4 regions of the Streptomyces sp. NPDC093018 genome follow, and region 4 is predicted to be linked to each of the others. Evidence: riboswitches for the same ligand, from Rfam matches in the RefSeq annotation. Region 4 holds a riboswitch; each other region holds the start of a gene.
The links. Region 4 has a riboswitch for cobalamin ahead of AB0N90_RS30915 (prenyltransferase/squalene oxidase repeat-containing protein). Riboswitches for the same ligand answer to the same signal wherever they lie in the genome.

Region 1 (7,547 bases), on a different contig from region 4:
AACCGGCGAAGGAACCGAAGGACTCGGTGATCGCGTCGGCCAGGTCACCGACACCGTCCTGGGCGAGGGGCTCGCCGCCGCCGTCCTTCGGGCCGGTCATGTTCTGCCAGTAGATGCTGTGCAGGATGTGCCCGGAGAGGTGGAAGGCCAGGTTCTTCTCCAGGCCGTTGATCGACCCCCACGTCTCCTTGTCCCGCGCCTCGGCCAGCTGCTCCAGCGTGTCGTTCGCACCCTTCACGTACGCCGCGTGGTGCTTGTCGTGGTGCAGCTCGATGATCTCCGGGCTGATGACCGGGGCCAGCGCCGAGTAGTCGTACGGAAGTTCCGGAAGCGTGTAAAGCGCCATGTCCAACGTCCTCCGACGTTATTGCGAATCGTATGCAGGTGCACGCTAACAGCAAGAACGGTACCTTGCGATCAGGCGTTGGACCTAGGACCCTCTCCCCATGTCGCGCCGCGAGAAAGGCAGGCACGTGACCATGACCCCGCCGTCGGCACACCATGGCGCGGCGGCGGCCCCGGACGAATCGGTGCTGCTGCGACGCCATGGCCTGCGCTGCACGGCCAGCAGACTGTGCACTTTGAGGCTGCTGGCCGGATCCGGGCAGCATCTCTCCTCCGCCGAAGTCTGCGCCGCGCTTCAGGAACGCGGTCTGCCGTTCGATCAGGCGACCGTCTACCGGACTCTGGAGACCTTCACGGACGTGGGCCTGGCGCACGCCGTGCACGGCCCCGGCCCCAAGCGCTACGGCGTCAGTTCCGAACCGCACCACCATGCCGTGTGCGAGGGGTGCGGTCGGGTGGAGGACCTGGCGATCGCCGACATGAGGGAGGCCGTGGAACGGATCACCCGCCTGACGGGGCTGCGCGCCGGCGCGAGAGGCTCACTGCTGCTTTACGGCCGATGTGCCCGGTGCAGCGCGTAGGCGAGTGCCAGGGAATGCTGGTGCCCCGCACGCGCCCGGGCGGACGCGTCACTCATCGCCCTCCAGGTTGCCCTCGGTCTCCAGGTACACCTGCCGCAGCTCCGCCAGCAGCGCCGGATCCGGCTTCACCCACATTCCCCGCGACTCCGCCTCCAGCAGCCGCTCGGCGATGCCGTGCAGCGCCCAGGGATTGGCCTGCTGGAGAAACGCGCGATTCGTGGGGTCCAGGACGTACGTCTCCGTGAGCTTGTCGTACATCCAGTCGGCGACCACGCCGGTCGTGGCGTCGTAGCCGAACAAGTAGTCCACGGTGGCGGCGAGTTCGAAGGCCCCCTTGTAGCCGTGGCGGCGCATCGCCTCGATCCACTTGGGATTGACCACACGCGCCCGGAAGACACGGGAGGTCTCCTCGACGAGGGTGCGGGTGCGGACGGTCTCCGGGCGGGTGGAGTCGCCGATGTAGGCCTCGGGCGCGGTGCCGCGCAGCGCGCGGACGGTCGCGACCATGCCGCCGTGGTACTGGAAGTAGTCGTCGGAGTCGGCGATGTCGTGCTCTCGGGTGTCGGTGTTCTTCGCCGCGACCGCGATCCGCTGGTACGCCGTCTCCATCTCCTCGCGGGCCGGGCGGCCGTCGAGTTCGCGACCGTAGGCATAGCCGCCCCACACCGTGTAGACCTCGGCGAGGTCGGCGTCGGTGCGCCAGTCGCGGGAGTCGATGAGCTGGAGCAGCCCGGCGCCGTACGTTCCGGGGCGGGAGCCGAAGATGCGGGTGGTGGCGCGGCGTTCGTCGCCGTGCGCCGCTACGTCCGCCTGCACGTGGGCGCGTACGTGATTGCTCCCGACCGGTTCGTCCAGGGAGGCGGCCAGGCGTACGGCGTCGTCGAGCAGGCCGATGGTGTGCGGGAAGGCATCGCGGAAGAAGCCCGAGATGCGCAGGGTGACGTCGATGCGGGGACGGCCCAGCTCCTCGTACGGGACGGGCTCCAAGCCGGTCACGCGGCGCGAGGCGTCGTCCCAGACGGGGCGGATGCCGAGCAGGGCGAGGGCTTCGGCCACGTCGTCGCCGGCGGTGCGCATGGCGCTGGTGCCCCACAGGGACAGGCCGACGGAGACGGGCCAGTCGCCGTTGTCGGCGCGGTAGCGCTCCAGGAGGGATTCGGCGAGGGCCTGGCCGGTTTCCCAGGCGAGGCGGGAGGGCACCGCCTTGGGGTCGACGGAGTAGAAGTTGCGGCCGGTCGGCAGGACGTTGACGAGGCCGCGCAGCGGGGATCCGGAGGGGCCTGCGGGGACGAAGCCGCCGGCCAGCGCGTGGACCGTGTGATCGAGTTCGGCGGTGGTCGCCGCGAGGCGCGGGACCACCTCGCGGGCGGCGAACTCCAGGATGGCCCGGACCTGTTCGCCGTGCCCGGTGGGGGCAGCGGCCGGGTCCCAGTCCGCGTCGTCCATCGCCTGGACCAGGGCGCGGGCCTGTTCCTCGGCGGTGTCAGCCGTTGTACGGGTGGCGGCGGACTCGTCCAGGCCGAGGGCTTCGCGCAGGCCGGGCAGTGCCTTGGCGCCGCCCCAGATCTGGCGGGCGCGGAGGATGGCGAGGACGAGGTTGACACGGTCGGCGCCGGTGGGCGGGTTACCGAGGACGTGCAGGCCGTCGCGGATCTGGGCGTCCTTGATCTCGCAGAGCCAGCCGTCGACATGGAGGAGGAAATCGTCGAAGCCGTCGTCGTCGGGCCGGTCCGCCATGCCGAGGTCGTGGTCCAGCTTCGCCGCCTGGATCAGGGTCCAGATCTGGGCGCGGATGGCGGGCAGCTTGGCCGGGTCCATGGAGGCGATCTGGGCGTACTCGTCGAGGAGTTGCTCCAGGCGCGCGATGTCGCCGTAGGAGTCGGCGCGGGCCATGGGCGGGACGAGGTGGTCGACGAGGGTGGCGTGCACACGGCGCTTGGCCTGGGTGCCCTCGCCGGGGTCGTTGACCAGGAAGGGGTAGACCAGTGGGAGGTCGCCGAGGGCGGCGTCGGGGCCGCAGGCGGCGGACAGGCCGGCGTTCTTGCCCGGCAGCCACTCCAGGTTGCCGTGCTTGCCGAGGTGGATCATCGCGTCCGCCCCGAAGCCGCCCTCCGACTGGGGGGCGGCGATCCAGCGGTAGGCGGCCAGGTAGTGGTGGGAGGGCGGCAGGTCCGGGTCGTGGTAGATGGCGATCGGGTTCTCGCCGAACCCACGCGGGGGCTGGATGAGGACGAGCAGGTTGCCGAAGCGCAGGGCCGCGAGGACGATGTCGCCCTCCTTGTCGCGGCTGTGGTCGACGAACATCTCGCCGGGCGCCGGGCCCCAGTGGTCCTCCACCGCCACGCGCAGTTCCTTCGGCAGCGTGGCGAACCAGCGTCGGTAGTCGGCCGCGGGGACCCGTACCGGATTGCGGGCGAGCTGTTCCTCGGTGAGCCAGTCCTGGTCGTGGCCGCCCGCCTCGATGAGCGCGCGGATCAGTTCGTCACCGTCACCGGAGGCGAGGCCGGGGACGTCCGTGTCGGAGCCGAAGTCGTAGCCCTCCTCGCGCAGACGCCTGAGCAGGGCGACGGCGCTGGCGGGGGTGTCCAGACCGACGGCGTTGCCGATCCGGGAATGCTTGGTGGGGTACGCCGACAGGACGAGAGCCAGCCGCTTGTGCGCCGGCGGGATGTGGCGAAGGCGGGCGTGGCGTACGGCGATTCCGGCGACCCGGGCCGCACGCTCGGGGTCGGCGACGTAGGCCGGGAGGCCGTCGGCGTCGATCTCCTTGAAGGAGAACGGCACCGTGATCAGACGGCCGTCGAACTCGGGCACCGCGATCTGGCCGGCCGCGTCCAGCGGCGAGACGCCCTCGTCGCTCGCCGCCCAGGCCGTGCGGGAGCCGGTCAGGCACAGGGCCTGGAGGATGGGGACGTCGAGGCCGGTGAGCGCGCCCGCGTCCCAGGACTCGTCGTCACCGCCGGCCGATGCCTCGGCGGGCTTGGTGCCTCCGGCCGCCAGGACCGTGGTGACGATGGCGTCGGCGGCTCCGAGTTCGGCGATCAGTTCCGGCTCGGGCGCCCGCAGAGAGGCGACGTACAGGGGCAGCGGGCGGCCACCGGCCTCCTCGATGGCGTCGCACAGTACGTGGACGAAAGCCGTGTTGCCGCTCATGTGGTGGGCGCGGTAGTAGAGCACGGCGATGGTCGGGCCGCCGGTCGGCCGGTCCGGGCGCTCCAGCGGGCCCCAGGTGGGAGCGGGGGCCGGCGCGTCGAAGCCGTGACCGGTGAGCAGGACGGTGTCCGAGAGGAACCGCGCGAGCTGTCCGAGGTTGGCGGGGCCGCCATGGGCGAGGTAGGCGTGCGCCTCCGCGGCGATGCCGACGGGGACGGTGGAGGCCGCCATCAGCTGGGCGTCGGGAGCCTGTTCACCGGTCAGGACGACCACCGGTCGCCCGTCCGCCAGCAGCAGGTCGATGCCGTCCTGCCAGGCGCGGATGCCGCCCAGCAGGCGTACCACCACCAGGGCGACGCCGTCGAGGAGGGCCGGGAGGTCGGCCGGGGTGAGACGGGCGGGGTTGGCGAAGCGGTAGCCGACCGGGCCGTCGGCCGCGCGGGCGCTGAGCAGATCGGTGTCGGATGTCGACAGGAGCAGGATCTCGTGGGCGGGCGGGACTCGCTCCCCGGACGGAGTGGGCATGCGTCGCCTGGCCTTCCTCGGGGTCCGCGCCCCGGGCGGTGTCGGATTGGGTCTCGCCCCCGGAGGAATCCGAGGACGAGGGAGGGGAGTTCCTGGCTCACCCGGCCTGGTGAGGCCGAATTCACAGTGGCGGGACCGCGCCGGATTCGCACCGGCTTCCTCTCTTGTCGCCGTGATGGCGGTTCGCGGATCAGGTGATCCACTGTGGAGCATAGTAAGGGTCACCGTAGGAGCGCGGGGCGTACATCCCTCATGATCGTGGGTATGCTCACCGCCATGCCCACGGCAGACCTTCCTCCCTCCCCATCGCCCCAGGCCACCCCGGCCGCGGGGGACCGCGGTGATGCCTGCCCCGGAGCGCTGCGCCTGCACACGGCGGACGACGGCGCCCTTGCCCGTATCCGGCTTCCCGGTGGAATCCTGACCATCGGACAGGCGGAGGCGCTCGGCCGGGCCGCCCTCCGGCTGGGCGACGGCGACCTGCACCTGACGTCGCGCGGCAATGTACAGTTGCGCGGCCTGGCGGCCGGGTGCGGCGGGGAGTTGGCGGCGGCGTTGGACGCGGTCGGCCTGCTGCCCTCGCGCGAGCACGAGCGGGTGCGCAACATCGTCGCCTCACCTCTGTCCGGCCTCGACGGTGGGGGCGCACAGGATGTGCGTCCTTGGCTGACGGCTCTGGACGCCGCGTTGTGCGCGAGCGAAGCCGCGAGGGGGCTGTCGGGCCGGTTCCTGTTCGCGTTGGACGACGGGCGCGGCGATGTGGCCGGCCTCGGTGCCGACGTCACGGTGCGTGCGACCGGCGACGGCCGAGCATGGCTGGGCCCCGGGTCGGTCCGGGTGTCCGCCGTCGACGCGCCGCGCGCGGCTCTGGTGGCCGCCGAGACCTTCCTGGAGGCCGCGCGGTCCCACGGGGCGCGAACCTGGCGGGTGTCCGAACTCCCTTTGCCGCAGGGCGAGCTGGACCATCTGGTGCGTGACCGGCTGACGGCCGAGGGCATCGCGCAAGAGGTCCGTCCCGAGCCGGTCGGTTCGGCCGACGGACCGCCCCCGGGGATTGTCGGTGAAGCCCTGTCCGCGCACGTTCCCCTGGGGCGGCTCTCGGCCCTCCAGTGGGAGGCGTTGACGGTCGCCGCGGACACCGAGCTGCGGCTGACCCCTTGGCGTGGCGTGGTCGTCCCCACCGTGGGCGCCACCGCCGCGCGGCGCGTCGAGTCGCTCGAACGCCTCCGTGGCGCCGGACTGGTCACCGACCCCGTGTCCTCCTGGCTCCGCGTGGGCGCCTGCATCGGCCGCCCCGGATGCGCCAAGGCACACGGCGACGTACGGGCGGACGCGGCGCGGGCGTTGGAGTCGACGGGCCGCCCCGCTCTCCCCCTGTACTGGTCCGGTTGCGAACGGCGCTGCGGCCACCCCCGTGGTGACCATGTCGATGTGCTCGCGACCCCGGACGGCGGGTACCGTCTGTCGGCCGCCACGACGGCCGGAACCACACGCACCGTGTCCGCGGCAGGTCCCTTCCAGATGGGCGCCGCCCTCGCGGCGATCACCTCATGATCCCCAAGACGACCGAGAGCAGTGAGAAGAGCACCGTGACCACCCACGTCTACGAGAAGGACGGGGCGGCGATCTACCGCCAGTCCTTCGCCACCATCCGCGCCGAAGCGGACCTCACCGGTCTGCCCGCCGACGTCAGCCAGGTCGCGGTGCGCATGATCCACGCCTGCGGGATGGTCGACCTCGTCAAGGACCTGGCACACACACCCGCCGTGGTCGCCCGGGCCCGCGAGGCCCTGCGGGCCGGCGCACCGATCTTCTGCGACGTACAGATGGTGGCCAGCGGCGTGACCCGCAAGCGGCTGCCCGCCGCCAACGACGTGCTCTGCACGTTGTCCGACCCGGCCGTCCCGGAACTGGCCGCCACGATGGGCACCACGCGCAGCGCCGCCGCGCTGGAGCTGTGGCGCGACCGGCTGGAGGGTGCGGTCGTCGCCGTCGGCAACGCTCCCACCGCGCTCTTCCGCCTGCTGGAGATGATCGAGGAGGGCGCTCCGCGACCCGCCGCCGTCATCGGCGTCCCCGTCGGTTTCGTCGGCGCGGCCGAGTCCAAGGACGCCCTGGCCACGCATCCGTCCGGCCTGGAGCACCTGGTGGTGCGTGGCCGCCGCGGTGGCAGTGCCATCGCCGCCGCCGCGCTCAACGCGATCGCGAGTGAGGAAGAGTGAGCGGCAAGCTGTACGGGGTCGGCCTCGGCCCCGGTGATCCTGCCCTGATGACCGTACGGGCCGTCGAGGTCATCGCCGAGGCCGACGTGGTCGCGTATCACAGCGCCCGGCACGGCCGGTCCATCGCGCGCTCGATCGCCGCGAAGCACATCCGCGCCGACCATGTCGAGGAGCCGCTGGTCTACCCGGTCACGACGGAGACCACCGACCACCCGGGCGGCTACAAGGGCGCGATGGAGGAGTTCTACGCCGAGGCGGCCGCCCGGCTGGCGGCCCATCTCGACGCCGGCCGTACGGTGGCCGTGCTCGCCGAGGGGGATCCGCTCTTCTACGGCTCCTACATGCATATGCACAAGCGGCTCGTCGACCGCTACGACACCGAGGTCGTCCCCGGGGTCACCTCCGTGTCGGCCGCCGCGGCCCGCCTGGGCGCACCGCTCGCCGAGGGTGAGGAGGTGCTGACGATCCTGCCGGGCACCCTGCCGGAGGAGGAGCTGACCGCCCGGCTGGCCGCCACGGACGTGGCGGTGGTGATGAAGCTCGGGCGCACCTTCCCCAAGGTCCGGCGCGCGCTGGAGAGTTCGGGTCGGCTGGGTGCGGCCCGGTACGTGGAGCGGGCCACCATGAGCGGGGAGCGCGTCGCCGAACTGGCCGATGTGGACGCCGAGTCGGTGCCGTACTTCGCGGTGGCGGTGCTGCCGAGCCAGGTGGACGCCGAACG
Region 2 (7,547 bases), on a different contig from region 4:
GCCGCCGCCGGCCGAGGCCCCTCAAGAAGGAGGCCCGGTCCGTGATCCGCCTCATCGCACAACCGCCTTCCCGCCGCGCGTCCCACTCGTCCTGCTCGTCCCGCGCATCCCATACGTCCCGTGCGCCCGGCCTCGGGTCCCGGACGGCCGGCGGCCGCGCAGCCGCAGGCTGTTCGCCACCACGAGCACGGAACTCGCCGACATCGCCGCGGCCGCGACCATGGGATCGAGCAGACCGACCATGGCCAGGGGCACGGTGACGACGTTGTAGCCGAACGCCCAGACCAGGTTGGCCCGGATGGTGCCCAGGGTGCGCCGGGCCAGCCGGACCGCGTCGACCAGCGCCTCGATGTCCCCGCGGGCCAGGGTCAGATCGGCCGCGCCGATGGCCACGTCGGCGCCGCCGCCCATGGCGATGCCCAGGTCGGCACCGGCGAGCGCGGCGGCGTCGTTCACCCCGTCGCCGACCACCGCGACCCGGGCACCCCCGCGCGTCAGTTCCCGCACGAGGGCGGCCTTGCCCTCGGGGGTGCAGCGGGCGTGCACCTCCTCGATGCCGAGCGCGGCGGCGACCGCCTCGGCGGGCGCCGCGCCGTCGCCGGTGGCCAGCACCGGGCGGATACCGAGCCGGCGCAGCCGGTCCACGGTCCGGTAGCTGCCGGGGCGCAGCACATCGCCGACGGCGATCAGCGCTTCGGCCCGCCCGTCCACCCGCACCAGGACCGGGGTGTGCGCGGCCGCCTCCGCCGCGGTCAGCGCCGCGGCCAGCTCGTCCGGCAATCGGCCGTCCGCCGCTCCCACCTCGATCATCAGACCGTCCACCCGGCCGCTGACCCCGTGCCCGGGGACGGCGGCGAAATCCGTCACCTCCGGCAGTGGTCCGGCGTCGCCCGTACGGCGCGCATACGCGGTGACGGCCTGTCCGATCGGATGCTCGGAGCCCTGTTCCACGGCTCCGGCCAGTCGTACGACCGCCTCCTGCCCGAGGGCGCCCGGCAGCGCGGTGACCCGGGCCACCGTCATATGACCGGTGGTCAGCGTGCCGGTCTTGTCCAGGACGACCGTGTCCACCTGCTGAAGGGCCTCCAGCGTCTGCGGCCCCCGCACCAGCACGCCCAGCTGCGCCCCACGCCCGGTGGCGGCCATCAGCGCGGTCGGTGTCGCCAGCCCCAGCGCGCACGGGCAGGCCACCACGAGCACGGCCACGCAGGCGGTGAGAGCCGCCTGCGGATCGGCTCCGGCTCCCAGCCAGAAGCCGAGGACGGTCACCGCGAGGGCGAGGACGACGGGTACGAACACACCGGCGACCGCGTCGGCCAGCCGCTGTGCCCGGGCCTTGCCGGCCTGGGCCTCCGTGACGAGACGGGTGATCCGCGCCAGCCTGGTGTCCGCGCCGACCGCCGTGGCCGCCACGAGCAGCAGTCCACCGGCGTTGACGGCGCCGCCGACCAGAGCCGATCCGGGGCCCACCTCCACGGGCTCGCTCTCGCCGGTGACCAGGGACAGATCCACGGCGGAGGTGCCCCGCGTCACCCGCCCGTCGGTGGCGACCCGTTCCCCCGGGCGCACCACGAAGGTCTGCCCCACGCGCAGCCGCTCGATCGGGATCGACCGTTCGCCGAGCTCGTCCTCGTCCCGTACCGTCACGTTCTTGGCAGCGAGTTCGGCGAGCGACCGCAGCGCCGCCCCGGTCCCGCGCCGGGCCCGCCCCTCCAGGAACCGTCCGGTCAGCACGAACAGCGGGACGCTCACGGCCGCTTCCAGATACAGGTGCGCGCTGCCGTCCGACGCGGCGGGCAGCAGGCTGAACGACATCCGCATCCCGGGCCCGCCCGCCCCGCCGAGGAACAGCGCGTACGCCGACCAGGTGAACGACGCTACGGTACCCAGCGAGACCAGCGTGTCCATCGTGGCCGTGGAGTGACGCAGGCCCCGCAGCGCCCTGACATGGAAGGGCCAGGCGCTCCACACGGCCACCGGGGCGGCCAGCACGAAGCACAGCCACTGCCAATCGCGGAACTGCAGGGCCGGCACCATCGAGAGCACCAGCACGGGTACGGCCAGCAGCGCGGTGACCGTGAGCCGTTCCCGCTCGCGCCGGGACTCGGCCTCTTCACCGCCTGCGGCCCCGGAGTCCTCTTCGTCCTCGCGCACCGGCAACGCGGCCTGGTACCCGGCCTGTTCGACCGCGGCGAGGAGGCTCTCGGGCGCGACATCGGCCGGGTGGCTGACCCGGGCGAGCCCCGTGGCCAGATTGACCGAGGCCGTGACGCCCGCCAGCTTGCCGAGCTTCTTCTCCACCCGACGGACACAGGCCGCGCAGGTCATTCCGCCGACGGTGATGTCGGTGACAAGGAGTTCCGCCGCCGGTTCGACCGCGGTCACTCGCCGCCCCCATGGCTCATCCCGGGCATGTCGTCATCGCCGCCGCTCCCGGTGCCATGTATGCCGGGCGCCACCGGCCCCGCCGCCGAGCCGACGGCGTAGGAGACCGCGAACAGCAGCGTCAGCAGGAGCAGGAATCCCCAGAGCGCGGGAGACGGCAGCGGCCTGCCGCGGGTCGTACCGGTGGAGCCGGGTGACATCGGAATATCGGCCATGCCCGACCTTCCTGGTCGCATCGGACCGTCGTGCGAGAGATGGCGATTGGAGCCGTACCGTCGCAGTAGTCGGCCCGACGGAGCGCCGGGTTCCGGGACTTGATCGTGACGTACGCCATAACTGCTGGCACGTCGGCGTGCACGGCCGCCCGGCGGCAGAGCACGCGGGTCCTCGAAGCGGCCGGGGTGTCAGCCGTCCCCGCCGAGCCGGCCCGCCCACCGCTGCTCGACCCCGGCCAACCGCCAGTACGCCAGCGCCGCCGCCCACACGACCACGAACAGGCCGACGATGACGTACCCCACGTTGTCCAGGTCCAGCCCGGCGATCCAATCGGTCACCACGTCACTGAGATCGAGCTTCTCGTGCAGCACGCCGACCAGTTCGATGGTGCCGATCAGGAACGCGACCGCGATGGACAGGCCGGTGATGGTCAGGTTGTAGAACACCTTGCGCACCGGGTTGGAGAACGCCCACTGATAGGCGAAGTTCATGAACGTGCCGTCGAGCGTGTCGAACAGGCTCATCCCCGCCGCGAACAGCAGCGGCAGGCACAGGACCGCGTACCACGGAAGTCCGGCCGCGGCACCGCTGCCCGCCATCACCATCAGGGTGACCTCGGTCGCGGTGTCGAAGCCGAGCCCGAACAGGAAGCCCAGCGGGAACATCTGCCCGGGCCGGGTGACCGCCCCGGTGAAGCGACCCAGGAACCGGTTCATGAACCCCCGCGAGTCCAGGTGCTGTTCCAGGGCGGCCTCGTCGTACGTCCCCGCTCGCATCGCCCGGAAGACCCGCAGGATGCCCGCGAGGGCCACGAGGTTGAGCGCCGCGATGAGGTAGAGGAAGGTCCCGGAGACGGTGGTGCCGACGACGCCGAGGGTCTGGTGGGTACGGGAGTCGTCGTCGAGCAGGGTGCCGGCGAGCTGTGCGCCGCCCGCGACCAGGGCCGCCATGGCGACCACCACGCTGGAATGGCCGAGCGCGAACCAGAAGCCGACCGACACCGGCCGTTTGCCGTCGGCCATCAGCTTGCGGGTGGTGTTGTCGATCGCGGCGATGTGATCGGCGTCGAACGCGTGCCGCATGCCCAGGGTGTACGCGGTGACCCCGAGGCCGATCCCGAACGCCTTGGAGCCGACCTCGTAGTGCCCGGGCACGACCAGCAGGAACAGGATGCCGAACGCCACGACATGCAGGGCGGCGATCACCACCAGCAGCCCGGCGGTTCGGACGGTGTCCTCGCGCCGCCAACGAAAACGGGTCGACTCTGCGGGCAGGGTCATGGGGTCACGCTCCAGCACCTCGTGGATCAGCTCGTGAAGTGCCGTGGCCGGTCTCCTGGCTTACGGGTGCGCGCGTGTCCGTCCCGGCCTTCCCGTCCGCCGGGCGGCGGACGGTGACCGTGCCCAACTGGGACGGATACTCCCCGATCACAGTGGCGAGGGCCGCTCCGGTCTGAGCCCCGCTGGGGGCTGTCACCGGTCTTCCCGAACACCACGGCCCGCCCACCGTAGAACCGGTCACCCGCTCCCGCACAATCGGACGGTCCCCGGGTATCCAAGATCACATCAGGCCGCCCGCGAGGAAGTCCCCGCACCCATGCTCATTTGCGCAGCATCACCACGAGCAGCACCACCAACGCGATCAGCAGCGCGCCGCCCACCGAGGCCAGGGCGATCTTGGCCGCGCTGTACGGCCGTTCGCCGATGACCTCGCCGGTTCGGGCGTTGACCATGACCGGCCACGCCTTGCCCGCGTGGAGGTAGGTCAGGAACCAGACGGGCAGCAGCACCAGCTTGTAGGTGAGGCCGCTGTAGGCGGTGGACATCGAGTGCACCCGCTGCTCGTCGCCGCCGATGTCCCGCTTGCAGTCGGCGCGGATCACCGGCGCCATCCGGGCCTTCGCCGACTCCAGGCCGGTCTCCGGCTCGACGTCGAAGCGGACGGTACGGAAACCCGCCAGGTACTCCTCCTGGTAGGGAACCGTCTCCTCCAGCGGCCAGGGCGTGAGCTTGTCCAGTTCCTTCTCCGGCACCTGACTGCTGCCGGGCACCAGCACATCGTCGAAGAACCGGTCGACGGTTCCGGACACATGGTGCCAACGGGTGTGCCGCACCTGCCGGGTGTTGCCGTCGGAGTCCTCCTCCTCCACCCAGTAGTGCTCGCCGCGCTGACCGGAGTACTCGGTGAAGGTCTGCGCGTCGTACGTCCAGTGCGGCAGGTAACTGCCCCGGAACGTCTCCGCCTCGGTGACCTTCTTCAGCTCGCCGGGCGCGAACCAGCGGGACTTCGTCCACTTCGCCAGGGCGTCCCGGGCCTCCTCACGGCTCACCCCGAACGGCAGTACCGCCTCGGGTACGACGCGTTCGGTGCCGGCGGCGTCCGCGACCAGCGGGGTGGCGCAGAACTGGCACTTGTCGCTGAGGGTGTCGCTCTCGGTCACCGCGTGGCAGCCGGGGCAGGTGTACACCTTCACCCGGCTCGGCGCGGACGCCCGCCGCAGCTCGGCCAGTTCCTCGATGGGGTGCTCGGTGACCTGCCGCGGTATCGGCGTGATGTCCTGCTCGTGCTTGCAGTACGGGCAGCGCAGCGCGTAGGTCCCGGGCGCGTACTCGCTCACCCCGCCGCACGCCTCGCACTGGAACGCCCTGTCGGGCGCCGGCGCGACGTCCTGATCCGTCAACTCACTTCTCCTTGTGACCTGTTACCCGAGGTGCCGGACGGCGGATCTCAGCCCTGCGGGGGCAGCGGCGGCGGCACGTCGGCGAGCAGCGACGCCAACTCCGGGACCTGGTCCGCGGGTTGCCAGGCGGCCTGCCCGCTGCGCCAGACCAGCGTGGCGCGGGTCAGGTTGCCCGCCGCGACCTGCCCGGCCAGCGCGCTCTCGTCGTACGGGCCCTGCTGCTGTCCGGCGACCGCGAGGAACCAGCGCGGCGCGGTGGGCAGCGGCGGCGGGACATCGGCGGCGGGTGCGGCGGGCTGCGCCGGTCCCTGTGCCGCCGGGGCCGCGGGGGCCGTCGTACCGGACATGCTCTGTACGACGCGCTGGCCCAGCGCCATGCCCACGCCCAGCCCGAGCGCGTCACCGCCGGTGCCCGGGTTGGCGGCGGCGAGCGGGATCGCGTCGGCGGCCTGGAGCTTGGCGTAGTCGTCCAGGTTGCCGGTGATGGCCATCCGGGAGCGGGTGTCGATCGCCGCCTCGATCTCCGGCGGGACGCTGATGTTCTCGATGTAGAACCGGGGGATGGCGATGCCGGTGGAGGCCAGTTCCTGGGTCAGCGCGTCGGCGAGCTGCCGCCCGATGCCGTCCTGCCGGGCGGCGAGGTCCAGCAGTGGCACACCGGCCGAGCCCAGTGCGGAGCCCAGCTTGGAGACGATCAGCTGCCGCAGGTGCTCGCCGACCTCCTCGGTGCGGAACTGCGGGTCGGTGCCCACCAGTTCGCGCAGCAGCGCGGCGGCGTCCACCACCTTCGCGGCGAAGGTGCCGAAGGCGCGGACCCGGACCATGCCGAACTCGGCGTCGCGCAGGATCACCGGGTTCTGGGTGCCCCACTTGAAGTCGGTGAACTGCCGGGTGGTGACGAAGTAGACCTCGGCCTTGAACGGCGACTCGAAGCCGTGCTTCCAGCCCTTCAGCGTGGACAGGACCGGCATGTTCTGGGTCGAGAGGGTGTACGTGCCCGGCTGGTAGACGTCGGCAAGCCGGCCCTCGTTGACGAAGACGGCCACCTGCGACTCGCGCACCACGAGCCGCGCGCCCATCTTGATCTCGTTGCCGTAGCGCGGAAAGCGCCACACGATGGTGTCCCGGCCGTCGTCGGTCCACTCGATGATGTCGATGAACTCACCGCGGATACGGTCCATCAGCCCCACGACAACCCCCCACTCCTCGCGTTTCCGGAATCTCTCGCTCCCCGGCCGGTCCCGGGTCGGTGATCGCACGACGATCAATCGGTCAGGCGATCAGCCGACAGTATGCCTGCCGCGGCCCGCACGGCTACCGGTGGGGCGGGCCCGGACCGACGGCGGCCACGAGTCCCCAGCCGCCCTCAGCCGCAGGTGGGACCGGACTCCACCGGGCATCGTCACCGAACCCCCATCAGCACCCCGGGGTTGACCACGCAGACCTGGTGCGCCTGCTCCTCGCTCAGCCCGAACGCGCACAGACCGGTCAGCGCGCGCAGCCGCCGGACGTGCTCCCAGGACAGTTCCGGCGAGAGGTCCACCTGTCTGACGTGCCCTGGTTCGTCGGCGCGCGGCGAACGCAGGTTCTCGCACACCATGCCGGGTGGCAGGTCGTGGAACGCATGATCAGGGGTGCCGGACGCAAGGCGGGGCAGCGGCGGTTGGCGGCCACCCCGAAGGGGATGGACGGATCCGGCGGGGAGGACCGGCAGACCGTCCAGGGCGATGTCGTCGTCCGGCATCTGGACGACGGCCGAAGAAGGTTCCCTGTAAGCCTGCTGACGGCGGGGCGGCCCGGTCGGCAGGGGTTGCCGGGGCTCGTGTCGTCGTCAGCGAGCCTGCGCAGCAGGTAGGCGGTCAGCCGGTGGCGGCGCAGATCTCCTGGAAGCAGTCGGCGCCGACGGTGGTGTCGGGAAAGGTGATGCCCTCATCGCCGTTGACCCGGGCGAAGACCCTCGAAGGCCGGACAGCTCCCCGATAGATTTTCACCAATCTTGAGGCAACCATGGGCCGATGCAGAGCCTCTGACATCTCGCGTGCCGCAGTCGACGGGAGCAACGGGATGAAACCTCGCACAGCACCGGCCCGCCGACCCCGGCGTTCCCTGCCCGGCTGGGCTCCGCCGGCGGCGCTGCTTGTGGCCATGACGACGTCCTGCGCCGGTTCCGCGCCGGGGGACGGAATTGCCGCGGCCGCGAAGCCCGGCGCGGCCGGAGTGGGTGACCCGCTCTTCCCGACGCTCGGCAATGGCGGCTACGACGTGA
Region 3 (7,547 bases), on a different contig from region 4:
TCGGGGGTGAAGCCGCCGTCCTCCCGGAAGCCGTAGTTCCAGCCGGCGAAGACGAGGTCGGCGCGGGCGTCGAGCACGTTCTCCTTGGTGAGCTGGTCCTTGGACAGCCACTTGACCTTGTCGTAGCCGTCCTTCCAGGGCACATCGCGCAGATCGCCCTTGTCGTCGGGCATGGCGAAACCGGCCATGCGGTCCTCCAGGCCCAGGGCGAACATCAGCTCCGTGATGCCGACGTCGTTGGTGACGACCCTCTCGGGAACCTTGTCGTAGGTCACCTGACGACCGCAGTTGGTGAGGGTGACCGAGGACGAGGGTTTTGCGTCCTTGGCCCGTTCCACCGTCGCGCCGCATCCCGTGGCGGTCGCGGCGAGACAGAGGGCGGTGGCGAGAAGCTGCTTGCGCATGGTCGTCCTTCAGATGGTGGGCGGGAGCAGGTCGAACAGGAGCTGCACGGCATCCGTCTCGGGGTGCCGGACGGCGTGGGCCCGGACGCCGAACACCTTCGCCAGCAGCGGGGGTTCGAGGACGTCACGGGGCGGTCCGCAGGCAACGATCCGGCCGCCGTCGAGGACGTAGAGGACATCGCAGTGAGCCGCCGCCAGGTTGAGGTCGTGGAGGGCGGCCAGCACAGTCAGGCCGCTGGCTCGGACCAGGGACAGGATGTCCAACTGGTGGGCGATGTCGAGGTGGTTGGTGGGTTCGTCGAGGACCAGAATCCTCGGTTGCTGGGCCAGGGCCCGGGCGATGAGGACCCGCTGCTTCTCACCGCCGGACAGGCTGAGGAACCCGCGGTCGGCGAGGTGGGCGACGCCGGTGCGCTCCATCGCCCCGGCGCAGATCTCCCGGTCCGAGGCGGCCGTACGGCCCTGGTGCGGCAGCCGTCCCATGGCGACGACCTCGGCGACGGTGAAGTCGAACTCGGCGGAGGACTCCTGCGGCAGCGCGGCCAGGGCCCGGGCGGCGGCCCGCGCGTCCATGGCGTGCAGATCGCGGCCGTCCAGCCGCACCACTCCCCCGGCCGGGCGCAGCGCCCGGTACAGGGAGCGCAGCAAGGTCGACTTGCCGCTGCCGTTCGGGCCCACGAGTCCGACGAACGCCCCGCTGTCCACGGTGAGGGCGATGTGCTCGACCAGGCGGGTCCCGGCCGCCTCGATCGTCACGTCATCGATGTCGAGTCGCATGCTCAGCGGCCTCCGAACGCATAGCCGGCCCGCCGCATCAGGAGCAGGAACGCGGGCACACCGACCATCGCGGTGATCACTCCGACCGGTAGTTCGGCGGGCGCGAACAGCAGCCGGGACAGCAGGTCCGCCCACACCAGCAGTACGGCTCCCGCGAGCGGGGCGACCGCCAGCACACGGCGGTGGTCGGCGCCGACCAGCATCCGTACGACGTGCGGCACCATCAGTCCGACGAACCCGATGGCCCCGCTGACCGCCACCACCGTCCCCGTCACGGCGGCGGTGACGACGAACAGCTCCCGGCGCAGCCGAGCCGGTCCGACGCCGAGCGCGGCCGCGGTCTCGTCCCCCATGGCGAGCGCGTTGAGCGGTTCGGCCCGCCACCGCAGCCAGGCCCATCCCGCCGCGACGGTCACCGCGGCGAGCGGCAGTTGGGCCCAGGTGGCGCCGCCCAGGCTACCCAGCAGCCACATCATCGCCGACCGGGCCGCCTCGCCCCGGGCCGCGCCGAACACCATGACCGTGGTGACGGCCTCGAATCCGTACGCCAGCGCCGTGCCGGTGAGGATCAGGCGCAGCGGCGTCAGGCCCCGCGGTGAACGGGCCACGGCGTACACCAGCGCCATGGCGGCGAGTGCCGAGGCGAACGCCGACGCGGACAGCGCCCACACCCCGAGACCGGCGAACGCTCCGAGGAGGATCACGGCGTTGGCGCCCACCGCCGCGCCGGAGGAGATGCCGAGCACGAAGGGGTCGGCCAGCGCGTTGCGGACCATCGCCTGCACAGCCACTCCGACGGCCGCGAGCCCGGCTCCGACCACGGCGCCGAGCAGCACCCGGGGCAGCCGGAGCTCCCAGACGATGGTGTACGCGGCTTCGTCACGCGCGTGCACGGTGCTGCCGGTGAGTCCGGCCCACAGGAAGCGCAGCGCCTCGGTCCAGCCGACCCCGGCGGCGCCGAGCCCGACACCGCCGACGAGGGACAGCAGGAGCAGCAGCGCCAGGGCCATGCTGAGCGGCGGCACGGGTATGCGGCTGGGGGCCGTACTTCGGCTCACGGGAGAGTCGTCCTTCACACGGGCCGCCTGCTGGACGTCGAGCAGGAGCGGCCCGGGCGGCCGATCAGGCGGCCCGGCCCCCTTCTCGCAGTCCGCGGCGAGCAGTCAACGGGTCGATCCGCCCCCGCAGGCGATCGGGCTCGCACGACGGCCGTCGGACCGGCCGTCGTGCACACCGTTGCGGGTCAGCGCCGGACTCTCACCGGACTTCCCCCGCGGGAGGCGAGGGGAGCCTAACAAACGGCTCCCGCGGCTCTGTTCAGCACAGATGCCGCTCGCGTTCGGGCGAGTACAGGTGGCTGTCGCGGAACTGCTCCGCCCCCAGCGTCCGCCCTACCATGATCACCGCGGTGCGCAGGACGTCCGCGTCCTTCATCTTCTGGGCGATCTCGTCCAGGGTGCCCCGGATGATCAGCTCGTTCGGGCGGGAGGCGTAGGCGACGACCGCGGCGGGGCAGTCGGCGCCGTAGTGCGGGCGGAGTTCCTCCACCACACGGTCCACGTACTTGGCGGCCAGGTGCAGCACGATCAGCGCGCCGCTGCGGCCGAGCGTGGCCAGGTCCTCGCCCTCCGGCATGGCGGTGGCGCGGTTGGCGACGCGGGTGAGGATGACGGTCTGGCCGACGGTGGGCACGGTCAGTTCCCGCTTGAGGGAGGCGGCCGCGGCGGCGAAGGCGGGGACACCGGGGACGACCTCGTAGGGGACCCCGGCCGCGTCCAGCCGCCGCATCTGTTCGGCGACCGCGCTGAACACGGAAGGATCGCCGGAATGGAGGCGGGCCACGTCGTGCCCCTCCTCGTGGGCGCGGAGCAACTCGGCGGTGATCTCGTCCAGGTCGAGCCGGGCGGTGTCCACCAGGCGGGCGTCCGGCGGGCATTCGGCCAGCAGTTCGCGGGGGACGAGGCTGCCCGCGTACAGGCAGACCTGGCAGGCGGCGAGCGTCCGGGCGCCGCGCACCGTGATCAGGTCGGCGGCGCCGGGGCCGGCGCCGATGAAGTACACGGTCATCTGTCAGCTCCTGGTGAGGGGTTGTCGGTCTTCTGTACGGCCCACTGGGTGACCGGCATGGCCTGCCGCCAGCCGGTGAAGCCGCCCACGGGCACGGCGTGCGCCACCGCGAGCCGCACCAGCTCGCCTCCGTGACGGCGGTAGGCGTCGGCGAGCAGTGCCTCGGATTCCAGGGTGACGGTGTTCGCGACGAGTCTTCCGCCGCGGGGCAGGGCCGTCCAGCAGGTGTCGAGGAGGCCAGGGGCGGTGAGCCCGCCGCCGACGAACACGGCGTCGGGCCGTGGGAGTTCGGCCAGCGCCGCGGGGGCGGCACCGCCCACGACCCGGAGTCCGGGCACGCCGAGTCGCTCCGCGTTGCGGAGGATGCGCTCGGCTCGTACCGGGTCGCGTTCCACGGTGACGGCCCGGCACGACGGGTGGGTACGCATCCACTCGATGGCGATCGAGCCCGACCCGCCGCCGATGTCCCACAGGAGTTCTCCCGGAGCGGGGGCGAGCGCGCCGAGTGTGGCGGCACGGACGTGCTTCTTGGTGAGCTGCCCGTCGTGCTCGTACGCCTCGTCCGGCAGCCCCGGCCCCGCGCCCAGTCGCACGGCGTCCGGTGCCCGCCGGCATTCGACGGCCACGATGTTGAGCGGGTCACACGGCCGCTTCGTCCGCGCCCAGTCGTCGGCCGTCAGCTCGGCGGTCGTACGCTCCCGGTCCCCGCCGAGTTGTTCAAGCACCCGCATCCGGCTCGGTCCGTAGCCGCGGTCACCGAGCAGCGCGGCGACCTCGTCGGGAGTGGTGGCGCCGGCACTGAGGACAAGGAGGCGCCGGCCGTCGTGGAGGGCTGCGGCGAGGCGGGCGAGGGGACGGCCCACCAGTGTGACGACCTCGACGTCCTCCAGCGGCCAGCCCAGCCGGGCGGCGGCGTGGGACACGGATGAGGGGTGCGGCAGAACGCGCAGTGCGTCGGTCTCCTCGGCGAGCGCGCGCCCGATTCCGTAGAACATCGGATCGCCGCTGGCCAGAACGGCGATACGGCGGCCCGCATGAGCGGCGAGCAGCCGGGGGACGGCGGGGCGCAGTGGAGACGGCCACCCGACGCGCTCACCGGCGCACTCGGGGGGCAGCAGATCCAGCTGGCGCGGGCCCCCGACGAGGACCTCGGCCCGGCGCAGTTCCACGCGGGAGGGCTCGGCCAGGCCCCGCCAGCCATCGGCTCCGATCCCGACGACGGTGATGACGGAAGGCGGGCCTTGTCGGGCGGGGGTCACTGCTGGCTACCTCGGAGTTCAGGGGAGTGTCAGGGGCGCACTCTACTAAGTGATCAGCCATGCGGCCGAGCCCGGGTTCACATCCGGAGGGATCTTATTGCACACTGTTCGCAATAACTCATTCATCGCAGGAAGGGGAGAGCATGGGCTCTCCGATCGTGCTCGGGATCGAGTCGTCGTGTGACGAGACCGGTGCGGGGATCGTCCGGGACGGGCGGCTGCTCGGGCACGCCGTGGCGTCGAGCATGGACGAGCACGCCCGTTTCGGCGGAGTGGTGCCCGAGATCGCGTCCCGCGCCCATCTGCATGCGCTGCGCCCGGTGGTGCGTGAGGCACTGGAGCGGGCCGGGCTTCGGCTCTCCGACATCGGGGCGGTCGCCGTGACGACGGGTCCGGGCCTGTCCGGCGCGCTTCAAGTGGGCCTCGCGGGCGCGAAGGGCATCGCCTACGCACTGGGCGTCCCGCTCTACGGCGTACATCACCTGGCCGGTCATGTCGCCGCCGACACCCTTGAGCACGGCCCGCTGCCCGACCCGTGCATGGTGCTGATCGTCTCCGGCGGCCACACCTCGCTGCTCCTCGTGCGCGACCTGGCCCGCGACCCGATCGCCCACCTCGGCGACACCCTCGACGACGCCGCCGGGGAGTGCTTCGACAAGGTGGCGCGGGTTTTCGGGCTGCCGTATCCCGGTGGCCCGGCCATCGACCGTGCCGCGCGGGAGGGCGATCCCCGTGCCGTTCCCTTCCCTCGCCCGTTCCCGGGCTCGTACGACTTCTCCTTCTCGGGGCTGAAGACGGCGGCGGCGCGCTGGGCCGAGTCCCACACCGGGCGCGAGCTGCCCGTGCACGACGGGGCCGCGTCCCTCCAGGAGGCGGTCGCCGACGTCCTGACCCGCAAAGCCGTGGCCGCCTGCCGGGAGCATGGGGTCGGCACGCTGGTCGTCGTCGGCGGGGTCGCCGCGAACTCGCGGGTGCGGTCACTGGCCGAGGAGCGCTGCCGGGCGGCCGGTATCGCCCTGCGGGTACCGCCGCTGAGGCTGTGCACGGACAACGGCGCGATGATCGCCGCCGTCGGCGATCTCCTCGTACGAGCTGGGGCCGAGCCGGCTCCGCTGGACGTGTCGATCGACCCCTCGGCCCCGCTGGAGTACGCGGCCCTGCACCCGGTCGCGGCCGGAGCGGTGGCGGCGTGATGGACATCCGTCCCGCCGCACCCGACGAGCTCCGGTCCCACGGCGCGGACCTGCGCTCCGTCTACGCCGACGCGTTCTGCGCACCACCCTGGAACGAGGACGGGGGAAGGGCGGACGCGTTCGCCGCACGGCTCGGTTCGGACGTACGGCGGCCGGGGTTCACCGCGGCACTCGCCTTCCAGGGCGAGGAGGTCGTGGGCTTCGCCACCGCCTGGGTCACGCCCACCCCCTTCCCTGCCGACCGTTGCCATCCACAGGCGGCCTCGGGTCTCGGACCGGGCCGTACCGAGGCGTGGTTGTGCGGTGCCCGCGAGGTGGACGAGCTAGCGGTCCGTCCCACCGCCCGCGGCACCGGGATCGCGGCCGGCCTCCTGCGCGCCGTGACCGAGGACGCCCCCGGCGGCCGCGCCTGGCTGCTCACCTCCCTCCGGTCGGCCGAGGCCATGGCCTTCTACCGCCACCAGGGCTGGACCCAGGCCACCCATCCCTCCCCCGACGGGCACGGCATCGCGGTCTTCCTCGGCCCCCGCCATCCCGCCCGAACTCTGGCTGCCCAGCCCCTGTAGCCACCCGGAGACCCCTGTGCGTACCGCCGAGATCCGCCGCCGATTCCTCGACTTCTTCGCCGAGCGCGGTCACACCGTCGTACCCAGCGCCCCGCTGCCCACACCGGACCCGACGCTGCTCTTCGTCAACGCGGGCATGGTCCCCTTCAAGCCCTACCTGACGGGAGAGGCAGCGGCCCCGTGGCCGCGGGCGACGAGCGTGCAGAAGTGCGTGCGCACCCTGGACATCGAGGAGGTCGGCCGCACCACCCGGCACGGATCCTTCTTCCAGATGAACGGCAACTTCTCCTTCGGGGACTACTTCAAGGAGGAGGCCATCGCCTTCGCCTGGGAGTTGTCCGTCTCGGCGGTGGCGGAGGGGGGTTACGGCCTGGACCCGGACCGCATCTGGGTGACCGTGCACCATACCGACGCCGAGTCCCGCGCTCTTTGGCGGCGGATCGCCGGCCTGCCCGACGAGAGGATCGTTACGCGGGGCGACGAGGACAACTTCTGGTCCATGGGCGTACCGGGTCCGTGCGGTCCCTGCTCGGAGCTGTACTACGACCGCGGTCCGGCACTCGGCCCCGAGGGCGGCCCGGCCGTCGACGAGGACCGGTACATGGAATTCTGGAACCTCGTCTTCATGCAGTACGAGCGCGGCGAAGGCTCCGGCAAGTCGGGCTACCCCATCCTCGGCGAGCTCCCCCGCCGCAACATCGACACCGGCATGGGCCTGGAGCGCATGGCCACCCTGCTCCAGGGCGTCGACAACCTCTACGAGATCGACGAGACCCGCCCGGTACTCGACCGCGCCGCCGCGCTGGCCGGTGTCCGATACGGCGCGGACGCCGAGGCAGACGTACGCCTGCGGGTGATCGCGGACCACGTCCGCACCGCCCTGATGCTCCTTTCCGACGACACCTCCCCCGGCAACGAGGGCCGCGGCTACGTCCTGCGCCGCATACTCCGCCGAGCCGTACGCTCGATGCGCCAACTCGGCTACGAAAAGCCCGTCCTGCCCGAGCTGCTGTCCGTGGCCCGCGACTGCATGGCACCCAGCTACCCGGAGGTCGCCGACGCCTACGCCCGGATCGTGGACCGGGCGGCCGGCGAGGAGGACGCCTTCCGCACGACCCTGCGCCAGGGAACGGCCGTCCTGGACACGGCCGTGGCCGAGGTCAAGGCGGGCGGCGGGCGGCGGCTTCCCGGCGCACAAGCATTCCTGCTGCACGACACGTACGGCTTCCCCATCGACCTCACGCTGGAGATGGCGGCCGAACAGGGCGTGGAGGTCGACCG
Region 4 (7,547 bases):
AAGTGAGGGGGTAGTAGGTGGGGTTGAGCTGGGCGGGGTCGTAGCCGAGATCGCTGAACAGCAGCACGGCCGAGAGCACTCCGCTGCCCGCGACGCACCACTCCGGCAGGCCCCAGGGGTCGGGCCGGTAGGCGGTGCGGGTGACACGCCGGCCGCCGAGCCGCAGGCCCGCCACGCACAGGGCGGCCCCGCAGGTCATCGCGGGCAGCCCGAGGAGGGTGGGCGCGGTGGCGTCGAGGAGTCCGTACGCCCCGGCGCACAGACCGCACATGCCGAGCAGCATCAGCGCGCCGGTGATCCGGCGGGAGCGGCGGGTGGCGCTGCCCGCCCGGCCGTAACCGCGGCAGTCCATGGCGGCGGCCAGCCGCAGGGAGCGTTCCAGGGCGTCCTCCAGGACCGGGACCGCGATGGCGCGCAGCGCCTTGACGCCCTTGGCCCGGCCGGCCCGCAACCGCCGTGCGCGGGCGACGCGTTGGACGCTCTGCACCAGCTGGGGCGCCACGCTGATCGCGACGGTGACGGCCACGCCCAGCTCGTACAGGGCGCCCGGCAGGACGCGCAGGGCGCGCTTGGGGTTGGCGAGGGTGTTGGCGGCGCCGACGCAGGCCAGCATGCAGGCGAGGCGCAGCCCGTCGGTGGCGGAGGACAGCAGGGCCTCCAGGGAGACCGGTCCGCCGATCCGGATGCCCGCGTACCAGTCGGGGGTGGGCAGGTGCGGCAGGGAGAAGAGGAAGTGGTCGTGCGGGGTGATGCCGGTGGCGAACACGGCCCGGAAGACGACGCGGATCGCGACCACCGACAGGGCGAGGTAGAGGTAGTAGACGAAGCCGCGGGCCCAGGGCGCCTCGGTGCGGCGGGCGGTGACGACGTAGCCGAGGACGGCGAGCACCAGGAGCAGCAGCAGCGGGTTGTCGGTGCGGCTGACCGCGGTGGCCAGGGCGAGCGCCCACACCCACCAGGCCATGGGGTGCAGGGTGCGGGGCAGCCGCCGGCCGCCGCGATCCGGTGCCGCCGCGGCGGCGGGTGCCTCGACGGCCGTACGGGACACGGCGGTCACCCGGAGCGGCGGCGCCGGTGTGCCGCGTAGGCCGCCGCGCCGCCGATCAGGACGACCAGACCGGCGCCCGTGACCACGGGGACGATCGAGCCGGCGTCGTGCCGGGCCTCGGCGGCGGGGGCGGCGTCGACCACCCGGGTGCCGCTGCTCGGGGACGGGGGCGGGGTCGCCGGGGCGCTCGTGGTGGTGCTCGGCGACGGCGACGGGCTCGCGCTCTTGCTGGGCTTCGGCTCGGGCTTCGGCTTCGCCGACGGCGGGGCGGAGGGGGCGGGCTGCTTCTCCGGGGCCGGTCCTGTGTTCACGCCGGGCGGCAGCTCGGGGGCCCTGCTGGTGGAGGCGGGCTTGCCCGCGTCGCCCTGCGGCGCGGTGTTGTGGGCGCGCAGCTGGTCGGGGGTGACCTTCGGGCGGCCCTCGGTGCCCTGGATGTTCGTGCCGCCGAACTCCCACAGGTCGACGCTGCCGGGCTTGGGCTTGTAGAGCATCGCGCCGAGCTGGCTGTACGTCCAGTCGGTGGCGCCGGGATCGGCGTGCCAGTACGACCAGTACGCGGAGGCGGGCGGGGTGAGCACGCAGTCGTCCTGGGCGGGGGTCGGGTACTGCCGGCCGTGCTGGTAACCGCTGTAGCCGATGCGGCAGATGAAGGCGGGGCCGTCGTGCCCGGTGCCGGTGGTGCTCCAGCCGCCCTGGTTGAGCAGCTCGTACCCGGTGGTCGGGGTGGTGCCGCAGGAGCGCAGGATCGGGCCGCCCCAGTGGCTGAGATCGACGGCGAGCACGGCGCCCGAGGTGGTGGTGCAGCGGCCCATCGGCTGGGGGGCGGCGGCGGCCGGGGTGGCGGCCTGGACGACGGCCGCGGCGCCGAGGCCGAGGGCGGCCAGGGCCCGTATCGGGCGGGCCGCCGCCCTCATCGTCCGCTCCCGGTGCCGGTGCGGCGGCGGGCGACGACCACCGTGCGCCAGCCGGCGAGCATCAGCAGCACGGCGATCGCGGCGAGGGCACCGGCCTGGACGCCGGTGGCGGCGAGGATGCCGCCACCGCCGCTCGCGTCGGCCCCGCCGGTGCTTCCGGTGCCGCCGGTGTCTGCGGTGTCTCCGGTGGTGACGATGTCCGGGGCGCTGCCGCTGGGGCTCGGGGTGGGCTGGGGGGAGGTGCCGGTCAGGCTGCGCTCAAGGGTGCCGAAGGAGATGCCGGTGGCGCCGCCGACGGCCTGGGTGGAGGCGCGCAGATCGGAGCGGCGGTCACCGCCCTTGGCCACCGCGAACCCGCCGTCGCCGTTCTGCTGGGAGGCGAGGAACTTACGGGCCTTGGCGAGCTGCTCGGCGTACTTCGGCGCGTCCAGCGACAGTCCCTGTACGGCGAGGGCCGCCGAGTTGACGGAGTCGCCCGCGGTGCCGGGGAAGCCGCCGTCGGCCAGCTGCCGGGAGGCGAGCCAGCTCAGCGCCTTGTCGACGGCCTTGTCCGCCTTGGCGCCGCCCGCGAGGTCGAGGGCCATGGCGGCGATGGCGGTGGAGTCCACGTCGGAGTCCTTCGTGGACGGGATCAGGCTGGGCCAGGCGCCGCTGCTCTCCTGGAGGCTCTCCAGGTAGGCGATCGGCCGCTGGGCCGCTGTGGTGTCGCCCGCGCGCAACTGGGCCATGACGGCGAGGGACTGGGCGAAGACGGAGGGCGCGTAGGTGTAGGCGCCCGCGGCCGCGCAGGAGCGGTCGCTGCCGGTGCTGGCCTTGGCGCAGACGGCCTGGTCGAGGGCGGCGATGAGGTCGTGTCCTGTGAAGTGCCGGGGGTCGCGTCCGACGGCCTCGGCGAGCAGGGCGGTCTTGCCGATGGACCCGGCCGCCGCGTACGAGGTGCCGACGTTCGTCCAGTCGTCCACCGTGCGGCCCGCGCCGTCCTTGCCCCGGTGGTCGAGGAAGTCCACGATGCCGCGCAGCCTGGCGTTGTCCAGGCCGGTGGCGGCGAGCGCGTAGGCGCCGTCGATGGTGAGGCCGAAGTCGGCGCGGCCGGATGTGGTGCCGTCGCCGTAGTACTGGCCCTGCTTGAGGTTGGCCGCCTTGGTGAGGTAGGCGACGCCCTTCTTCAGATCGGGGCCGGTGCCCGGGGCGGGGGCGGGGGTGGTCGGGGTGCCGCTCGGGGAGGTCGGCGGCGGGGTGGGCTCGGTGGTCTTGGTGGTGAGGGTGACGAGGCTGGTGCCGGTTCCGGCGAGGACGGCGGGCGAGGTCGCGTAGACGGCCGGGTCGGTGGCGCCTTCCTCGAAGCCGAAGCCGCCGCCGTCGAGCTGCTGCCGGGACAGCCAGCCGACGGCCGCGGCCGCACGGGTGGTGTCGCCGAGGGCGGCCAGTGCCTGGGCGGCGTACGCGGTGGCGTTGACGGATCCGGTGGTCGAGCCGGTGTAGCCGGGGAAGGCGCCGTCCGCGCGCTGGGCGCCGCCGAGGTAGGTGCGGGCGGCGGTCACCGCGTCCTCGTGGCCGCCCGCCCGGTGCAGTACCAGGGCGATCAGTCCGGTGGTGGCGGGGTCCGGGTCGCAGTACTCGCCGGAGCGGATGAGGATGCTGGTGAAGCTGCCGTCCTTGCACTGGAGTTGGGTGAGGCGGTCGACCGTCGCGGCCGGGGGTGTCACCCCGGCCCGCAGCAGCGCGAGGACCGCGAGGGCCTGGCCCTCGGCGTAGGAGGAGGCGCGGAAGTCGCCCTTGGCGGTGCAGCCGGGGGTGGCCTCGCCGGACTCCGGGCCCGCCGCGCACACCTGGCCGGTGAGGGCGGCGAGCAGATCGTGGCCGCCGAAGGCGCGCGGGTCGCGGCCGGTGCTCTCGGCGAGGAGGGCGAGCCGGGCGACGGCGGTGGCGTCGGGGGCCTGGTCGGTGCCGTTCGGGTAGGCGAAGTCCGCGGTGTGGGCGGCGAGATAGTCGGTGACCTTGTCGAGCGTGGCGCTCTTGCCGTTCGCGGCGGCCAGCGCGAACGCGGTGTCGGCGGTCAGCGAGTAGTCCGGGGTGGTGGCGCCGTCGTCCACGATCCGCTCACCGTCGGTGAGTTGACCGGTGAGCCAGGTGGCGGCGGCCTTCGTGTCGATCTTGCCCGGGGCGCCGGTGGGCTCGCCGGGGCCGGGCCCGGAGGGGTCGCCGCCGCGTACGTCGTCGGGGGTGAAGGTGGGCTTGCCGGTGGAGCCCTGGACATCGGTGCCGCCGTAGACCCAGGCGTCGACGTCGCCGTCCTTCAGCTTGCGGTCCATGGCGCCGTACGGGCTGTAGGTCCAGTCGCTCTGGCCCGGGGAGGCGATCCAGTACGACCAGTACGCCGTGGCGGGCGGGGTCAGGACGCAGGACTCCTTGTCCGATGTCGGGTACTGCGTACCGGAGTCGAAGGAGCCGTACCCGATGCGGCAGATGAAGGCGGGGCCGTCGTGCTGGGTGCCGGCGGTGCTGAACCCGGCGTCGTGCAGCAGGTCGTAGCCGGTGGTGGGGGTGAGGTCGCAGCCCTCTTCCACCGGGCCGCCGAAGGGCCCGAAGTCCACGGCGACCAGTGCGCCCTTGGTCGCGGTGCAGCCGCCGGTGCCGTCCGCCGTCGCGGGTGTGATCGTGATCGTGAGGAAGGCCATGCAGGCCGCGAGCAGGGTGCACAGGGCCGCCGCCAGGGCCGCCACGCGGGGCGGGACCGCCCTCGCCCGCTCGTCTCTTCGCTGCCCGGTCCCCACCACGGCCCCCTCGGTCGGCCGGCGCGGGCACGGGCGTGGCAGAGGGGCCCCGGGAGCACGGTAGGAGCCCGGAAGCCGGTCGCACCACGCCGCAGTCCACGACGGCGTCTGTTGCAGATGTCACGCTCCAGGCAGTCCGGCTCGCCCGGGACGGTGCCGGGCCTACGGTTGCGGGTCAGCGCCGGAATTCGACCGGCTTCCCCTGGAACTCATTGCGTATCAGCCGGATTTGAGCACGCTTCACCGAATGCGTCAAGAGCGGTGGGAGGTGTGGCCGTCGGGTGAAGGGCGGGCGCTGGCGGGCGGGTTGGCCGTCGGGTACCGTCTCGGTCTGCCGAATGGGGGAACCCGGTGGGAGTCCGGGGCTGACGCGCAGCGGTATGGGACGGCGGGGCCGTTCCGAGCCCGAATGCCCAGGCGGCGCAGCACTTTTGGAAGCCGGTCCACGCGTTCCGGACGGCGGCCAGCGCTCGCTGCTCCGCCGGTTCGACGGGCCGTGGCACCGGGCCGGGTCGGCGTCCTCCATCCAAGGAGCAGGCCATGATCCGTCCGCTGTCCCTCCGCCGACCCGCGCTCGTGGCAGCCGCCGCGCTCGGCGCGTTCACCCTCGCCACCCTGCCCGCCGCGGCCACGTCCTCCCCGGCGCAGATCACCACGTCGAAAACGAACGGCGTCGGCTACCTCAAGTCCCTTCAGGCCGCGGACGGTTCGTACGCCGGGTCGGGGCTGTCCAACGAGTGGGCGTTCAGCGCGCTCGCCTCGGCCGGGACCGCCGCGGTGGATGTGACACCCGGGGGTGACACGAGCAAGAACGCGAGAACCGTCTACCGGAATCTGCTCTCGACCGCCGCCTGGCTGTCCGCGTCCCCCGTCGTCACGGACTACGAGCGTGCGGTGCTGAACGCCTACGCGGCGGGCATCGATCCGGCCCGGGTGTCCGCCTCGCGGGATCTGATCGCCGACATCTACGGCTACTGGCAGACCTCGGAGAACGGCTACTTCGGCCCGTCGGCCAACTTCAACGGCACCGTGTTCGCCGCGCTCGCCCTGAACGGCGCGAAGACGCAGTCCGGGCAGGCGCGGATACCGGCGGCACTGCGTGACTCCGTCGTCGCCCGGATCCGGGCCAACCAGCACAACGACGGCGGCTGGAACTACGGCAAGGCCGAGGGGGATGCGAGCCAGCTCGCCGCCACCAGCGACATCGACATGACCGGTGCCGCGATGGCCGCGCTGTGCACGTCCGGGGTGCCGAACACCGACAGCGGCATCGTCCGGGCCAAGGCGTTCCTGAAGAGCAAGCTGGTGGCGAACAGCGGTGCCTTCAACGCCATGTTCGGTGTGAACTCCGACTCCAACGGCTGGGCGGTGTCCGGTCTCAACGCGTGCGGCATCAATCCGCAGACCGGTGACTTCCTCACCTCGGCCGGGAAGACCCCGGTGGACTTCCTGATCGCGCAGCAGTTCAACCCCGGCGGCGGCTTCCGGTACCAGCCGGGTGACACCTCGCCGACGGCGTACTCCTCGATCGACGCCCTGCGCGCGGTGGCCGGCGGCGGCTTCACCGCGGCACCGCCCGCGCCCACGACGCCGGGCGCCCCGCAGTGGGTGGGCCAGAGCTCGTTCACCTCCGGTACGGCGACGAAGCTGGCGCTCAGCGTGGACGACGGGGCGGGCAACCTGAAGGTGTGCTCCGTGGCACTCACGCCGACCGGCACGACGACCACGTTGGGCGCCGTCCTCGACGCCGCCCAGAGCGCGGCCACTCCGTCCGGCTGCGTCACGGACCTCACCCCGGCCTCCGGCTCCGGCACCGTCACCACCCTCAACGGCAAGGCGAACAGCGGCTCCAGCACCTGGAAGACCAGCATCGACGGCTCGGCCTTCACCACCGCCACCCGCGACATGACGATCGGGGTCGGTGACACGATCGCGGTGCGGTGGGGGGTGTGACGGGGGGCAGTGCCTGAGAGGCGGTGCCTAGGAGTGGTGCTCTGCGAGGCGGGCGCTCGAAGGGGGCGCTCGCCGCGAGGCGTTCGGCATGGCGCGCTCACCCCGGGGAGCACTCAGCGGCCGATGCCGGAGGCGCCAGATCATCCGGCGCATCGCACACCGGATCCGACACCGGGCGCCCGGGGCACGGCGCGCGGAGTCAGCGCGGGCCACCGGCTATCCGGCACTCGCCCCCGCCGCGCCGTCCTGAAGGAGATTCGGGACGCGGCGCCCGCCGCACGGCAAGGGCAGCGGCCACTCGGCGCAGCAGAGTGCGGAGCGGCGTGGTCGCCCGACCGGCGCATCGGTACGGCACGCGCCTCCTACCACTCACCCCGAGACCCAATGCACGCGGCACACGGCGGACGAGGATCGGCGTGAAGCAGCTCGTCCAGCTCGCCATGCCCTGCGACGGCACGGCGATGCCCGCTCGGCGTACGAGGTGCGATGTAGGCGTGCTCACCCGGCACCGGAGGTACAGCGCGCGGCGGGCCCCGCTCCAGGTGTCCGGCCCGCCGTTCCCCGCTCGGCCCCGCCCCAGGCGGCCCCCGTCGGCGCTGGACGTACCCCCTGGTCGGCCCCCGCCCCGAGCCGCCCGGACCGCCGCCCTCCTTTCGGCGCCACCGCAAGCACGCCCGGCATAGGCTCAGCGCATGCGGATCGTCTCCCTTCTTCCTGCCGCGACCGATATCGTCGCCGCGCTCGGTCTCTCCGCGAGCCTGGTCGGGCGTACGCACGAATGTGACTGGCCGCCCCGGGAGGTGGCGGCGGTGCCGGTGGTGACCGGGGCGGAGCTGGACCAGGACGTGCTGACCAGCC

Region 1: linked by a shared signal. The riboswitch ahead of cobN (cobaltochelatase subunit CobN) and the one ahead of AB0N90_RS30915 (prenyltransferase/squalene oxidase repeat-containing protein) in region 4 are both predicted to bind cobalamin.
Region 2: linked by a shared signal. The riboswitch ahead of AB0N90_RS21385 (HoxN/HupN/NixA family nickel/cobalt transporter) and the one ahead of AB0N90_RS30915 (prenyltransferase/squalene oxidase repeat-containing protein) in region 4 are both predicted to bind cobalamin.
Region 3: linked by a shared signal. The riboswitch ahead of AB0N90_RS35365 (iron ABC transporter permease) and the one ahead of AB0N90_RS30915 (prenyltransferase/squalene oxidase repeat-containing protein) in region 4 are both predicted to bind cobalamin.

Annotation. Positions count from the first base shown of each region.
Region 1 covers NZ_JBFBFF010000025.1:64,020-71,566, forward strand. The annotation lists gene AB0N90_RS35310 (superoxide dismutase) at 1-346, opposite strand, end outside; gene AB0N90_RS35315 (Fur family transcriptional regulator) at 447-926, shown strand; gene cobN (cobaltochelatase subunit CobN) at 975-4,604, opposite strand; cobalamin riboswitch at 4,670-4,823, opposite strand; gene AB0N90_RS35325 (cobalamin biosynthesis protein CobG) at 4,857-6,158, shown strand; gene AB0N90_RS35330 (precorrin-8X methylmutase) at 6,155-6,826, shown strand; gene AB0N90_RS35335 (precorrin-2 C(20)-methyltransferase) at 6,823-7,547, shown strand, end outside.
Region 2 covers NZ_JBFBFF010000009.1:175,487-183,033, forward strand. The annotation lists gene AB0N90_RS21370 (copper chaperone PCu(A)C) at 1-55, opposite strand, end outside; gene AB0N90_RS21375 (heavy metal translocating P-type ATPase) at 52-2,385, opposite strand; gene AB0N90_RS21380 (hypothetical protein) at 2,382-2,600, opposite strand; gene AB0N90_RS21385 (HoxN/HupN/NixA family nickel/cobalt transporter) at 2,790-3,881, opposite strand; cobalamin riboswitch at 3,909-4,112, opposite strand; gene AB0N90_RS21390 (hypothetical protein) at 4,202-5,281, opposite strand; gene AB0N90_RS21395 (SPFH domain-containing protein) at 5,329-6,471, opposite strand; gene AB0N90_RS21400 (hypothetical protein) at 6,684-7,025, opposite strand; gene AB0N90_RS21405 (hypothetical protein) at 7,141-7,272, opposite strand; gene AB0N90_RS21410 (M1 family metallopeptidase) at 7,427-7,547, shown strand, end outside.
Region 3 covers NZ_JBFBFF010000025.1:76,222-83,768, forward strand. The annotation lists gene AB0N90_RS35355 (ABC transporter substrate-binding protein) at 1-404, opposite strand, end outside; gene AB0N90_RS35360 (ABC transporter ATP-binding protein) at 414-1,181, opposite strand; gene AB0N90_RS35365 (iron ABC transporter permease) at 1,184-2,191, opposite strand; cobalamin riboswitch at 2,347-2,482, opposite strand; gene cobM (precorrin-4 C(11)-methyltransferase) at 2,499-3,248, opposite strand; gene cbiE (precorrin-6y C5,15-methyltransferase (decarboxylating) subunit CbiE) at 3,245-4,507, opposite strand; gene tsaD (tRNA (adenosine(37)-N6)-threonylcarbamoyltransferase complex transferase subunit TsaD) at 4,651-5,700, shown strand; gene AB0N90_RS35385 (GNAT family N-acetyltransferase) at 5,700-6,266, shown strand; gene alaS (alanine--tRNA ligase) at 6,283-7,547, shown strand, end outside.
Region 4 covers NZ_JBFBFF010000018.1:66,840-74,386, reverse strand. The annotation lists gene AB0N90_RS30925 (CbiQ family ECF transporter T component) at 1-1,057, opposite strand, end outside; gene AB0N90_RS30920 (hypothetical protein) at 1,054-1,962, opposite strand; gene AB0N90_RS30915 (prenyltransferase/squalene oxidase repeat-containing protein) at 1,959-4,640, opposite strand; cobalamin riboswitch at 4,849-4,979, opposite strand; cobalamin riboswitch at 5,043-5,172, shown strand; gene AB0N90_RS30910 (hypothetical protein) at 5,277-6,689, shown strand; gene AB0N90_RS30905 (cobalamin-binding protein) at 7,382-7,547, shown strand, end outside.